2 linked regions of the Tolumonas auensis DSM 9187 genome follow. The protein of the gene in region 1 interacts with the protein of each later gene in a pairwise test. Links are inferred from orthologs where the notes say so. Each region holds a gene or a part of one and is shown in the gene's direction. Other genes may lie near its edges.

Region 1 (7,261 bases):
GTCGCGCTCTGGATGCTTTCATCGAGGCAGTTGGCGAAGCATTGAAAGATGGTGATCAGGTTTCTCTGGTCGGTTTTGGTACCTTTGCTGTGCGTGAACGTGCTTCACGTTCTGGCCGTAACCCACAGACTGGCGCCACCATTGAAATTGCCGCATGCAAACAGCCTGCATTCAAAGCAGGTAAAGCATTAAAGGATTCAGTTAATTAATTTTTCAGCGATGAATTCAATTAATTGTCCTATCGACTGGAATAAGTTTCATCTATTTCAAGCGACCATAGAGCGCATCCTCTGATGCGCTTTTTGTGTTTATATCCACTGCATCAGGAGCATTAGATACATGCTGATGGATAAATTACGTGACGGTGCCCAGGGCCGTGTCGCGAAAATTATTTTTTGGTTAATTATTCTGTCATTCGCATTGGCAGGTGTTGGAAGCTATATCAATAGTCCGGCCAGTAACGATCCTGCGGTAGTTGATGATGAAGTCATCTCTGCTCAGACGTTAGAGCAAAGCTACCAGAATGAACGTGCAAGAATGCAGGCTCAGTATGGTGAAGCTGCCGCGCAATTGCTGGATAATCCGCAATACCTGGCGCAACTGAAAAAATCAGTTCTGGAGCGATTGGTTAATCAATCTCTTTTGAATAACAAAGCATTGAATGCCGGAGTTCGCCTGAGTGACGAGCAAGTAAAAGACGTTATTCGTCAGATGCCGGAGTTTCAGACTGACAATAAATTCGATAATCAGAAATTCACCACTGCGTTATCCCGCGTCGGATATACACCTGAATCATTTGCCAACTCTATGCGTCAGGATCTGATTCGTCAGTATTGGCTGGACGGTATATTGACTACCGAGTTTGCGTTGCCTGCAGAGGTCAGCCGTCTGGATGCTTTATATCAGCAAAAGCGCGATGTGAAGATGATCACCATTCCGGTCGAAACCTTCAGCAAACAGATTACGGTAACGGATCAGGATGTCGACGCGTTTTATAAAGCCCACAGCAATGAATTCATGCAATCAGAACAGGTTAAACTGAATTACATTGTGCTGAATTCAGCAGATCTGGCAAAAACGATCCAGCCAGCTGACAGTGAGCTTAAAGCATATTATCAACAACATGCTGAGCTGTTTACTGAACCTGCGCGCCGTAAAGTTTCACATATCCTGATTACGGATAAAGACGACAACGCGGCACAGAAGAAAGCGGATGAGTTGCTGGCTAAACTGAAATCCGGTACGGACTTCACTCAGTTAGCAAAAACCGAATCTGCTGATACTCTCTCTGCGCGTCAGGGTGGCGAATTAGACTGGTTTGAAAAAGGCGTTATGGATCCTGCTTTCGAAACAGCAGCTTTTGCCTTAAACCAGAAAAATGAACTGTCCGCTGTGGTTAAGTCTGCTTTCGGTTATCACATCATCAAGCTGCTGGATAAACAGGATGCTATCGAAACACCTTATGACAAGGTAGTGACGATTGTCCGTCAGAAGTTTGTTGATGAAAAAGCGAAAGAGCTGTTTGCTGATCAACAGCAAAAACTGTCAGATATTGGCTTTGAAAATCCTGATTCACTGGATGCAGTCGCTGAAGGTTTGAAGCTTCCGCTCCAGAAAACGGATTTTATTGCTGCACAGCAGTTACCGGCTGAGATCAATGTTCCTGCGGTAAAAGAGCAGGCCTTTGCTGAAAAGTTACGTGATGAAAACACTAACTCTGAAGTTATCTCAGTGTCGGATACTGTCGCGGTTATGCTGCACGTGATTGATTATAAACCAAGCAGTGCTAAACCACTGTCTGAAGTGAAAGATCTGGTTGTCGCTAAATTGCGTGCAACGAAAGCGGCAGAAAAAGCACATACTGAAGCGATGGCATTGCTGGAAAAAGTGAAAGCGGGTCAGTCGATTGACGAACAGCTCACTAAGCTCAACGCTAAAGTTGAAGAGAAAAAAGGCTTGGCCCGTTTTGGAACGGATATCCCGGCTCCGCTGGCTCAGGCTGTGTTCAAACTGGCAAAACCGGCTGATAAAGTGGTGAGCGCTGGTCTGTATGCAGATGAAGAGGGTAATCAGTCTGTGCTGGTGTTAGAAAAAGTGATTTCTGCGCCTGAAACAGCTGACGCTCCGTTACAGCAAGGATTGTCTGAGCAATTAGTCAAGCTGAAGCAGGAAGAGACGTATGGCGCGTTGATTGAGGAATTGCGACAGAAAGCAAAAATCAAATATGCCGCTGTAACCCCGGAATCAGCTGACTGATTTGTGACAAAATAAGGCAGAAGATATTTCTTCTGCCTTATTTTTCGATACATAAAAAAATATGTGTAAAACGCGATAAGCATTCGTCAGAATGCGTAAGTGAAAGAAAGCCAGGCGTTGAAAATAGTGTATAAGCACAGTATAACGTTCTTATATTTTATCGTGTCTGCTACTTGAATTACTGATACAACCATCTTGATTAGTTAAGGTCGTAAATGGAAAACAACGAAAAAATCACCAACAGCAAAGAATTGATCGCATATCTTTCAGAACTGTTTCCTGCTTGTTTTATAGCTACAGGTGAAGCCCGTCCGCTGAAAATTGGTATTTTCCAGGATCTGGCTGCCCGAATGGCTGACGACCCAAGAGTTTCCAAAACTTTACTGCGTTCAGCATTGCGTCAATACACCTCGAGCTGGCGTTATCTGCATGGTTTGCGTCCGGGAAATATGCGGGTTGATCTGGATGGTAATCCTGCTGGTGAGCTGACAGAAGAGCATGTCACCCATGCCAAGACGGCACTGAAAGAAAGCAAAGATAAAATCTTTTCTTCCCGCCGTAAAACCCCAGGTAAACCAGCTAAGCCGAAAAGACCAGTTGTTGATATTTCTACTCTGAAAACTGGGCAACAGATTAAAGTGATGCTTGGCAAATCTCCGGTTACAGGTAGTATCAAAGAAGTTACCCGCGATGACGTTCAGGTTGAATTGTCTTCGGGTATGCAGGTGCGCGTTAAAGCGGAACACCTGGTTCCTTAAGGAGCGCTATTTTGAGAGTAAATTTGTTCAAGAGCACTGCAGTTGCACTTGGCGTATTCTATGTGGGGTTATCATATGCGGTGGCCCCACCGATATCTGAAGATTCTTTGCTGCCACTAGCGCAGGAAGAACAACACTCAATTGCCAGTAAACGTATTTCTGCTTTATTCACCTGCAGCCACTACAAGCATTTTGTTCTTGATGACCAGATTTCACAGCGGATTTTTGATCTTTATCTTCAGGCTTTAGATTATAACCGTAGTGTGTTGCTGGCTGCTGATGTTGCCAATTTCGACTCTTTCCGTAATCAGTTCGATGATGCCTTGCAAAGCGGCGATCTTAAAAATGCCTATGCGATGTATAATCTGAGCACAAAGCGTCGTTATGAGCGTTACTCTTATGCACTGTCATTACTCGATCAACCTATGTCATTTGATGTGACAGACAAATATGAGTTTGATCGTAGTAAGAGCGCCTGGGCTAAAGATGAAGCCGAGATGAATGAGATTTGGCGGCAACGAGTCAAATACGATGAGCTGAATCTGAAACTGGCGGGCAAAAAACCGGCAGAAATTAAAGATCTGCTGATCAAGCGCTATAGCAACGCAATCAAACGCCTGAAACAAGATGAAAGTGAAGATGTCTTTCAGGCTGTGATGAATTCTTTTGCGCGTTCTATTGATCCGCATACCAGTTATCTTTCTCCACGTAATGCAGACCGTTTCAATTCTGAAATGAATCTTTCTCTGGAAGGGATTGGTGCTGTATTACAGGCGGATGATGATTTTACTGTTGTCCGTTCACTGATTCCTGGTGGTCCGGCAGATAAAACCAAATTGTTACGGCCGGATGATCGCATTACAGGTGTGGCTCAGGATCGCGGCAAGGTTATTGATGTTATCGGCTGGCGTCTGGATGATGTGGTTGAACTGATCAAAGGCCGTAAAGGCACTAAGGTTCGCCTTGAAATTCAGCGTGGTAAAGGTGCTACGCATCAGACACAGCTGATTGAGTTGACCCGCGATAAGGTTCGTCTGGAAGATCGGGCAGCTAAATCACAGGTCATCAAATCTGAAGGCAAGAAAATAGGCGTTATCGAAGTGCCTAGTTTCTATGTCAATCTGCATCTGGATGTGCAGAAAGAGCTGACTAAGCTCAAGGCACAGAAAATTGATGGCTTACTGATCGATTTGCGGAATGATGGCGGTGGCGCATTAACTGAAGCGACTGAACTCACCGGACTGTTCATGAAACAGGGCCCTGTAGTGCAGATCCGCGACACAATGGGTCGCGTCGCTGTTAACGAAGATACTGACGGCAAGTCATATTATGATGGCCCGATGACAGTATTGATTGATCGTTATAGTGCTTCGGCTTCAGAGATTTTCGCTGCGGCAATGAATGACTATGGTCGTGCTCTGATTATTGGTGAGAATAGTTTTGGCAAAGGCACTGTGCAGCAGCATCGTGCATTAGGCAAAATTTATGACTTCTTCGATAATGAGTTGGGTCATATTCAGTACACAATTGCCAAGTTCTATCGTATTGATGGTGGCAGCACCCAGAATAAAGGGGTGCAACCGGATATCAATTTCCCTCCGCTGACTGATCCGACTGAAACCGGTGAAAGCGTGGAGCTGAATGCATTGCCATGGGACAAGATCGAAGCTGCTCAATACACCAAACTGGGTGATTTCACTGCGTTGCTGCCGAAACTGAAAGAGGCTCATCAGCAACGGGTGAAAAACGATCCTGAGTTTAAATATGCTGAAGAAGATATCGCCTGGTATCAGGCTGAAAAGAGCAAGAAATATATTTCTCTCAATGAAGCTGAACGTATAAAAACCCGGGATGAGCAGGATCATAAGGCATTGCAACGTGCTAATGAGCGTCTGACCCGGATGGGTAAACCAATGGTGAAATCACTGACTGATATCCCGACGGATATGAAATTCCCGGATGGTTATCTCAAAGAAGCAGCAAATATCACTGCTGATTTGGTCAGGCTGAGTAAATCCTGATATTTTCACCAAGGGGATGAGCGATCATCCCCTTTCTTTTTGCGCTATCTTTTCTGCTTCTGGTTGCTCTGTTGTCAGATATTTGTATGATCGGCAGGTCAAACTTCCGTTATTTCACTCAGGGAACAGAGATTATGTCTTTTCTAGGAACTCCATATTCCAATGGCGCTACTCGTGCAATGCTGCTGGGCTCCGGCGAGCTGGGCAAAGAAGTTGCAATTGAATTACAGCGTCTTGGTGTGGAGGTTATTGCGGTCGATCGCTATGCCAATGCTCCGGCAATGCAGGTCGCTCACCGTAGCCATGTGATCTCTATGCTTGATGGAGAGGCACTGAGTCAGTTGGTGCAACAGGAAAAACCACACTTCATCATTCCGGAAATTGAAGCGATTGCGACTGAAACCCTGCAGAAACTGGAGCAGGAAGGTTTTAATGTCGTACCAACCGCTTTAGCTACCCGCCTGACTATGGATCGTGAAGGTATTCGCCGGCTGGCAGCTGAAACGCTGAAGTTGCCAACTTCCCCCTATTTTTTTGCTGAAACAGAAGCTGAATATCAGCAGGCTGTGGAGCAGATTGGCTTTCCATGCGTGATTAAGCCGGTCATGAGTTCTTCCGGCAAAGGTCAGAGTGTTGTCCGTAAGGCTGATCAGGTCGCCGTTGCCTGGCAATATGCTCAGGAAGGCGGCCGAGCAGGTCGTGGTCGTGTCATCGTAGAAGGTTTTGTACCTTTCGATTATGAAATCACACTGCTGACCGTGAGTGCCGTAGATGGTATTCATTTCTGTGCGCCGATCGGTCATCGTCAGGAAGATGGTGATTACCGCGAATCCTGGCAGCCACAGGTGATGAGTGATGCCTTGCTGGAAAAATCTCAGCATGTGGCTCGTGAAGTGGTAAAAGCACTGGGCGGTTATGGTCTGTTCGGTGTTGAGCTGTTTATCAAAGGTGATGAAGTCTACTTCAGTGAAGTTTCTCCTCGTCCGCATGATACCGGCATGGTGACACTGATTTCACAGGATATGTCTGAGTTTGCATTGCATGTACGTGCAATTCTGGGCTTGCCGATCGGTAAGATCACTCAGTATGGTCCGGCGGCATCTGCCGTTGTGCTGCGTGAGGGGAATTCTACTGATATCCGTTATGGTAACTTGCCAGCTGCTCTGGCTCAGATCCCTGGTGCGCAGTTACGCCTGTTCGGTAAACCGGAAATTGCCGGTCGTCGCCGTCTGGGTGTTGCTTTGGTCCGGGCTGAAAATGTTGAACTTGCGATTGAGCAGGCAAAACAGGTTGCAGCTGCCGTAGACGTAAAATTCTGATAGACAGGTAATATGATGATGATTGCAATCTGCTATTTTCAGTCACCGGTCGGTTATTTGCGCTTGCAGGCGGATGATGAGGGATTGCAGTCGTTATTACTGAACAGCTCACCGGTTGATGAGCCGGAGGTTACTGATCCGTTATCTCATCCGGTTCTTGCGCTGGCTTGTCAGCAATTACAGGAATATTTTTCCGGTTCACGGCAGGAATTCTCTGTGCCGCTATCCATGCAGGGGACTGTATTTCAGCTTGCCGCCTGGCAGGCTTTGCAGCGTATCCCTTATGGCTCAACTGTCAGTTATAAATCCATTGCTGAGCAAATTGGCCGGCCTAAAGCGATGCGTGCTGTGGGTATGGCGAATAACCGTAATCCGGTTGCGATCATTGTGCCGTGTCACCGGGTGATTGGTGCCAATGGTAAGCTGGTAGGCTATGGAGGTGGATTGGATATGAAGCAGTGGTTACTGGACCATGAGCACCAGCATGCCGGATGATTTATTACTGAACGAATATTGAAAATATGAAAATAAGAAAGGCCAGCGAAACTGGCCTTTCTTGTATCTGCTCGCTGTTGCTTAGTATTCAGCGTTACGCGGGGTACGTGGGAATGGAATAACATCACGCACGTTACCCATGCCGGTAACGTAAACCACCAGACGTTCAAAGCCCAGACCAAAACCGGAATGTGGCACTGTGCCGTAACGACGTAGGTCGCGATACCACCAGTAGTCTTCTTTGTTCAGACCCATTTCAGCCAGACGGGCATCCAGTACGTCTAAACGTTCTTCACGTTGTGAACCACCGATGATTTCGCCGATGCCTGGTGCGAGAACGTCCATTGCAGCCACGGTTTTGCCGTCATCGTTCAGACGCATGTAGAATGCTTTGATATCTTTCGGGTAGTTT
Region 2 (7,289 bases), 1.6 Mb from region 1 along the record:
CGGATGCGAAAGTCTGACTCCATTAGACGGGAAATTCTGATTCAGTCCGCCACCGACATAACGCTCAATTTCGATGGAGGTGAATTCATGTTTACCTTTGCGTTTCACACGCACACAGAAGGTTTTATTTGCCAGCGTCGGGCCATAGACTGCCGCAGTCTGCTCGTAAATATCGTGCAGATCAGTGAACGGTACCTGTGTCACTTCCAGAAAAGCCTGGATACCCGGCATGCAACTCAAACGTTCAACCAGCTTGTCTCTGTTTTCGGGCGAATCATTTTTACTGGACACCATGAGCTTGTCCCAGTCGTTACGGACAGTAACGGTCTCATCCACTTTTTGCAGGACATTACGGATATTACCCTGCAAAATTTTCACCATGCGTTGGCGGACGGATTTACTTTTGATGGTGATTTCCGGGAACAGTTTAATGATGAATTTCATGACAACGCTCGTTTAGCTGGCGAAAAGTGGCGCATTATAATCCAGCCGGCCAAAGATGCTAACCCTTGAGGCAAGAGATCACAGAGTTTATACGCCAGAAGGTCAGACAGTGGTAAGATAAGTAAATTATCTCTCTATTATCAGAACCCGCCATGGCCGCCAAAAAGACCGAATCATTAAGTTTTGATGCTGCTCTCGGAGAGCTGGAGCAAATTGTGCAACAGCTGGAACAGGGTGATTTACCGCTGGAAACAGCACTGAAACAATTTGAACGAGGCATTCAGCTGGCGCGGGTGAGCAAACAAAAATTAGAACAAGCGGAACAGCAGGTGCAGATACTGTTACAACAGGGTGAGCAGGAAAAACTGACGCCATTTACTGTTGAACAGACATCCGGCCAGAACGCAGAGGAAGAATAAGTGTCACTGCAGACCTTTTCACAACACTACCGGCAACGCATTGATGATCTGTTGCTGCAAAAAATCGAAACCTTACCTGATTTATCACCTCGCCTAAAAGCGGCAATGCGCCATGGCCTGGTGCTGGGTGGCAAACGGGTTCGTCCATTTCTCGTCTATGCTACCGGTAGCATGCTGGACATTGATGAAGCATTACTGGATGGACCGGCCGCCGCGATCGAGTGCATTCATGCCTATTCGCTGATCCACGATGATTTGCCGGCTATGGACGATGATGATCTGCGTCGCGGTCATCCGACTGTGCATAAAGCGTTTGATGAAGCGACTGCCGTACTGGCAGGTGATGCCTTGCAGACACTGGCATTCTCTATTCTGGCGGATCACCCTTTCCCGGATGCATTACGCACCCAGCAAGTGAAGATGCTGAGCACGCTGGCACAAGCTTCTGGTTATGCCGGCATGTGTGGTGGTCAGGCGCTGGATCTGGCCGCAGAAGGACAACATGTCGGACTGGAAGCACTGGAGCTGATCCACCGGCATAAGACCGGCGCACTGATTGAGTGTGCGGTGATGCTCGGTGCATTGTGTCAGCAGGATGTCGCAGCAGAAACAGTCTCTGCCCTGAAAAAATATGCAGCGGCCATCGGACTCGCTTTCCAGGTACAGGATGACATTCTTGATGTTGTCAGTGATACCGAGACGCTGGGTAAACCTCAGGGTTCTGATCAGGCGCTGGATAAAAGCACCTACCCTGCTTTGCTGGGGCTGGATGCCGCCCGCGAAATGGCGCAGGATCTGCACCGGCAGGCATTAGCGGCCTTGGCACCACTTCCTTATAATACTGAAATATTATCTGCGTTTGCTGATTACATCATCGAGCGCGCATATTAATGTCGGATAATAACAAACACATGATGATTGATATGACCGAATACCCGACGCTGGCATCAGTTAATTCGCCGGCGGATCTGCGGCAATTCCCGGAAGAGCGTCTGACGCAATTATGTCAGGAGCTACGCACTTTTTTGCTGCACTCTGTAAGCCGTAGCAGTGGCCATCTGGCATCCGGACTCGGAGTCGTGGAACTGACCGTAGCGCTGCATTATGTCTATCAGACACCGGTTGATAAGCTGGTATGGGATGTTGGTCATCAGGCTTATCCGCACAAAATTCTGACCGGCCGTCGCGACCGGATGGCGACAATCCGTCAGAAGGATGGCGTTCACCCGTTCCCATGGCGGGAAGAGAGTGAATATGATCCGCTGAGTGTCGGTCACTCCAGCACCTCCATTGGTGCCGCTTTAGGCATGGCGGTGGCGGCCAAACGGCAGGGTCTGGATCACAAAGTTGTGGCTGTCATTGGTGATGGTGCACTGACTGCAGGAATGGCATTCGAAGCGCTGAATCATGCCGGTGATCTGCATGAAGATATGCTGGTGATCCTGAATGACAACGAAATGTCGATTTCGGAAAACGTCGGCGCACTCAACAATCATCTGGCGAAATGGTTATCCGGCCCGGTCTACACCACGCTGCGGGAAGGCGGCAAAAAGGTACTGTCTGGCCTGCCACCGGTAAAAGAGCTCGCTCGCCGGGCGGAAGAACATATCAAAGGCATGGTAATTCCGGGGACCTTGTTTGAAGAGTTGGGCTTTAATTATATCGGCCCGATTGATGGGCATGACATCAAAGCACTGGTCAATACACTGAAAAATATGCGGCAGTTAAAAGGTCCGCAACTGCTGCATGTGATGACCAAAAAAGGCAAAGGCTATGAGCCTGCCGAAAAAGACCCTATCGGTTATCACGGTGTGCCGAAATTCAATCCGGAAGATGACTGCCTGCCGAAAAACAAAGGCGGCAAACCGACTTTCTCGAATATTTTCGGTCAGTGGTTATGCGATATGGCTGAGTCTGACAGCAAACTGGTGGGCATTACACCGGCGATGCGGGAAGGCTCCGGCATGGTTGAGTTCTCGCAGAAATATCCTGAGCGTTATTTTGATGTCGCGATTGCCGAACAGCATGCGGTGACCTTTGCCGCCGGGCTGGCGATAGAAGGCATGAAACCGGTCGTGGCTATCTATTCCAGCTTCATGCAGCGGGCTTACGATCAAATCATCCACGATGTGGCGATCCAGAATCTGCCCGTATTGTTTGCCATCGATCGCGCCGGCCTGGTCGGTGCTGACGGGCCGACCCATCAGGGTGCATTTGATATCAGCTTCCTGCGCACCATTCCGAATATGGTGATCATGACGCCATCGGATGAAAACGAATGCCGGATGATGCTGACCACGGGCTATCAGTTAAACCAGCCTGCAGCGGTACGTTACCCCCGCGGTACAGGCAGTTGTGTCACTCTGAACACAGAACTGGAAACATTACCGGTTGGTAAAGGTCAGATCGTCCGTCAGGGACAAAGTATTGCCCTGCTCTGCTTCGGTACGCTGTTACATCAGGCAAAATCCGTAGCCGAAAAACTGGATGCCACACTGGTCGATATGCGGTTTGTGAAGCCTTTGGATGCAGAATTGCTTAAAACGATTACAGCACAGCATGATGTACTGGTGACCATCGAAGAAAATGCCGTACAAGGTGGTGCAGGCTCTGCCGTTAATGAGTGGATGATGACGCAGCGCGTGTTAATACCGGTATTAAATATTGGTCTGCCGGATCGCTTTATCGAACAAGGTACGCAGGAAGAGATTTATCATGTTCTCCGACTGAACAGTGCCGGTATTGAACAGCGGATACGTGAGTTTATGGCTTAACACTTAGTTACGACGACACTCAGTTACGACAAACACTCAGTATTACGGCTCCTTCGGGAGCCGTAATATATCAAGACTTATTAGATCAGACGCTTACCTTCCGCATCAACCACCGCTTCACCGTCTTCCTTGGTAAATGCACCTTGTTGCGCAGCCGGCAGTATATCAAGTACCAATTCTGAAGGACGACACAGCTTAGTGCCCAGCTCTGTGACCACAATAGGACGATTGATCAGAATAGGATGCTGCATCATGAAATCAAGCAACTGCTCGTCAGTCCATTTCGGATCATCCAGCCCCAGCTCAACATAAGGATCGCATTTCTGACGCAGCACTTCACGCACGCTGATGCCCATATCGGCAATCAGTTTTACCAGCGTATCGCGGGTTGGCGGTGTTTCCAGATACAGGATCACGTTCGGTTCGATACCGGCATTGCGGATCATTTCCAGCGTATTACGTGAGGTACCGCATTTTGGATTATGATAAATAGTCACTTCAGACATGGTCATTTCCCTTTCATGATCATTAACGTGGAATACATTGTTCCGGATTGCCGCCACAACATTCTTCGGTCAGGTATGCAATCAGTTCCCGCATCAGTGGAACATTCGCACGGTAGCGCTGATAACGCCCTTCCTGCACGACCGATAACAGGCCAGCATGCGCCATCGCTTTCAGATGGAAAGACAGGTTGTTCGGTGGCAGACCGAGCGTAGTCGCAATTTGTCCGGCGACCATGCCTTCCTGACCACACTTCACCAGCAAACGATAAATATCCTGCCGGATACCGGATGCCAGTGATTCAAAGATGAGTGTTGCTGATTCTTTTTTCATAGTTCAATACTACAAGAGGGATTGAAATAATCAAGCGAATAAAAGCCAGCATAAGCTGGCTGATACTATTCATCCGGATAACATGACACAAAGCGGCGTGGTGACCGCGGCCACTACAGTAGAGAGCAACAGGCTGGTCGCCATCACCCCTTCCATCGTTTTAAACTGCCGAGCCATCAGGTAAACGTTCACCCCGGTAGCAATGGATGCCAGCAACACGATTGCCTGCGTTTCCATGGTAGGTAAGCCAATCAGACGGGCGATCCCCCAGGCGACTAACGGATGACCAACCAGTTTGAGCAGACATACGCTGATTGATTGTCCCCAATTACCGCCAATGCCATATTCTGCAAGCCCCATCCCTAACGATAACAGCGCCATAGGTGCCGCCGCACCGCTGATCATGCTCACGGTATTATCAATCAATAGAGGCAGTTTCCAGCCTGTCAGCCCCCATGCGGTACCAGTCAGGATGCCGAAAACAATCGGGTTTTTCAGCACACTTTTAACGGTTGAGAAAAATCCGCGAAAGGAAAAGCTGCCATGTTTCGCCAATTCCACCGATACCGTCACCAGTGTCCAGAGGATCAGTGAATTAAATACCAGCACCAGTGCTACCGAAGGCAATGCGGCATCACCTAACATCATTTTTGCCAGTGGCAATCCCAGCATAGAGTTATTAGAGAAGATCCCGCCCAGGGCAAATACAGATTGCGATACGCCATCCAGTTTAAAGACTTTCCAGGCCAGTAAACGTCCCAGAATAAAAATGATTAAGCAGCCGCCAAAAAACGCGATCAACAAGCGCGCATCAACCGGTGGCAGTTTGGAGAAATCACTCATCAGATGAAACAGCATCGCCGGCAATGCCAGTGAAAAAACGAAGCGGGACAAAGAATCCGACATCACTTTAGGCCAATGCGCCCAGCGCATCACGCCATAGCCGATAAACACCAGGATAAACAATGGGGTTGAGAGATAGACTTGATGTAATAAGGCAGACATAGCACCACCATCAGACAACGGGAGGCAAAGTCTAGCATGACATATGTCACAAATATTGCGCCATATTAACTTTCAAACGGAATCCTAAAATTTGTCGTTTGGACTCCGCCTGATTTATCCCGGACAAACTGATATGCTAGACAAAACAAATAAAACTCATTTGGAATTCAGGAGTTTCAGGTCATGCGCAAAATCACATGGTGGCAGGCTCTCTGGCTATCATTCTTTTCCCGAACGCTATATCAGTCTGTTGCCCGTCAATGGCAGGGGATCGGCTCATTATATTTGTTGATCATCTCAGCACTGGTCGTGATGCCTATTACGATGCAGATCCGGGAAGGGTATCTTGCTTTCGTTGAAGAAGAATTGCCGCTGTATCTGGATGAATTTCCGGAACTGACGATTCAGAGCGGTCAGGCATCCACCCCGGAAGAACGCCCCTATATTATTAACGAGAAAGGTACGACTGAGCCGTTCATTGTCGTGGATACCACCGGGCAATACACGTCATTAGACCAGACATCGGCAGCGGTGCTTATTACGACTGACCGCATATCTATCCGTAAAAACGATACCGATTCTCAGTCCTATGATTTTTCAGATCTGACGGATATGACGATTGATCGCTCATCGGTCGAAACATTTATGGCAACTACCGGTCAATTTCTGCTCCCGCTGACCTATGTGATTATGGTCGCCTTTTCCTGGTTCTGGCGGTTTACACAAGCCATGGTTTACGCCTTGTTTGCCGGATGGCTGGCGAAAAGACAGGGCGTGACTCTGCGGTATAACTCGTTTGTCCGCATCTGTGCGGTGGCGCTGACGCCTGCGATGATCCTTGATATGTTTATCGGTGTTCTCGGCTTACCGCTGCCCTTTGCCGGTCTGTTATTTATCGTGCTGGAAGTGATGTATGTTCGCTTCGCCATTCAGAGTGTCTGTCAGTTACCACCCGATCAGCGTAACGATGAAGGCTCCATCATCGCGTAACCAGAAAAGAGCAATACAGATACGAAAAGGGAAGCCAGCTCTGACTTCCCTTTTTTATTTCTGTCTGTGTTTGATAGCACTCAGTCTTTATAAATCTTCGGATTGAACAGGTCGCGTAACCAGTCACCCAGCAGATTGATAACCAGCACCAGCACCACCAGACAAATGCCGGGGAAGGCAGTGATCCACCATGAACCGGAGAAAATGTAGTTAAAACCGATACTGATCAGTGAACCCAGTGACGGTTTGTCCACCGGCATCCCGAGCCCCAGAAACGACAATGCCGCTTCAGACATAATGGCATTGGCAACCTGTACGGTTGAGATAACCAGGATCGGTGACAGGCAGTTTGGCAGAATATGACGGAACATAATGCGGGGCGCTTTAAAGCCCATTACGCGCGCTGCCTCCACATACTCTTTCTTCTTCTCCGACAAAACGGAAGCGCGCACAGTACGTGCGTATTGCGGCCATTCAGAAATACCGATGATCAACACCAGCATCAGAATGGCATATTGCGAGTAGAACTCACCGCCCAGCGTCGCCTGAAAAATAGCCGATACAATGATCGCCACCATCATAGTAGAGAACGACAGCTGAATATCCGCCATCCGCATCAGCAGGTTATCAACACGACCACCGACATAACCAGCCACCAGGCCGATCACGACACCAAATGCTAATTGCAGGGCGACCGCACACAAACCAATCATCAGCGATACACGTGAACCATACAAAATGGTACTTAAAATATCGCGACCCTGATTATCGGTACCCAGCAGGAAATTGGCATCCCCTCCCTCCAGCCATGACGGCGGCA

What was found.
Region 2: the proteins of purT (region 1) and ispA interact in binary tests that used the Escherichia coli proteins (3 or more experiments, as listed by UniProt). The link is inferred for Tolumonas auensis DSM 9187 from one-to-one orthologs.

The regions. Positions count from the first base shown.
Region 1 is NC_012691.1:1,177,896-1,185,156, forward strand. The notes cover bases 4,482-7,261. They hold purT (formate-dependent phosphoribosylglycinamide formyltransferase), read left to right. Parts: upstream 4,482-5,169; coding sequence 5,170-6,354; downstream 6,355-7,261. Other genes in these bases: prc (carboxy terminal-processing peptidase), read left to right, coding at 4,482-5,035; TOLA_RS05585 (methylated-DNA--[protein]-cysteine S-methyltransferase), read left to right, coding at 6,370-6,849; asnS (asparagine--tRNA ligase), read right to left, coding at 6,931-7,261. In the rest of the region: TOLA_RS05565 (SurA N-terminal domain-containing protein), read left to right, coding at 340-2,256; RNA chaperone ProQ, read left to right, coding at 2,472-3,014; more of prc, read left to right, coding at 3,023-4,481. UniProt on the Escherichia coli protein: Involved in the de novo purine biosynthesis. Catalyzes the transfer of formate to 5-phospho-ribosyl-glycinamide (GAR), producing 5-phospho-ribosyl-N-formylglycinamide (FGAR). Formate is provided by PurU via hydrolysis of 10-formyl-tetrahydrofolate.
Region 2 is NC_012691.1:2,732,815-2,740,103, forward strand. What follows is about bases 1-2,808. They hold ispA ((2E,6E)-farnesyl diphosphate synthase), read left to right. Parts: upstream 1-863; coding sequence 864-1,754; downstream 1,755-2,808. Other genes in these bases: thiI (tRNA uracil 4-sulfurtransferase ThiI), read right to left, coding at 1-444; xseB (exodeoxyribonuclease VII small subunit), read left to right, coding at 597-863; dxs (1-deoxy-D-xylulose-5-phosphate synthase), read left to right, coding at 1,775-2,808. Outside these bases: more of dxs, read left to right, coding at 2,809-3,637; arsC (glutaredoxin-dependent arsenate reductase), read right to left, coding at 3,718-4,143; TOLA_RS12765 (ArsR/SmtB family transcription factor), read right to left, coding at 4,166-4,474; TOLA_RS12770 (AEC family transporter), read right to left, coding at 4,544-5,479; TOLA_RS12775 (DUF1189 domain-containing protein), read left to right, coding at 5,663-6,469; TOLA_RS12780 (ABC transporter permease), read right to left, coding at 6,550-7,289.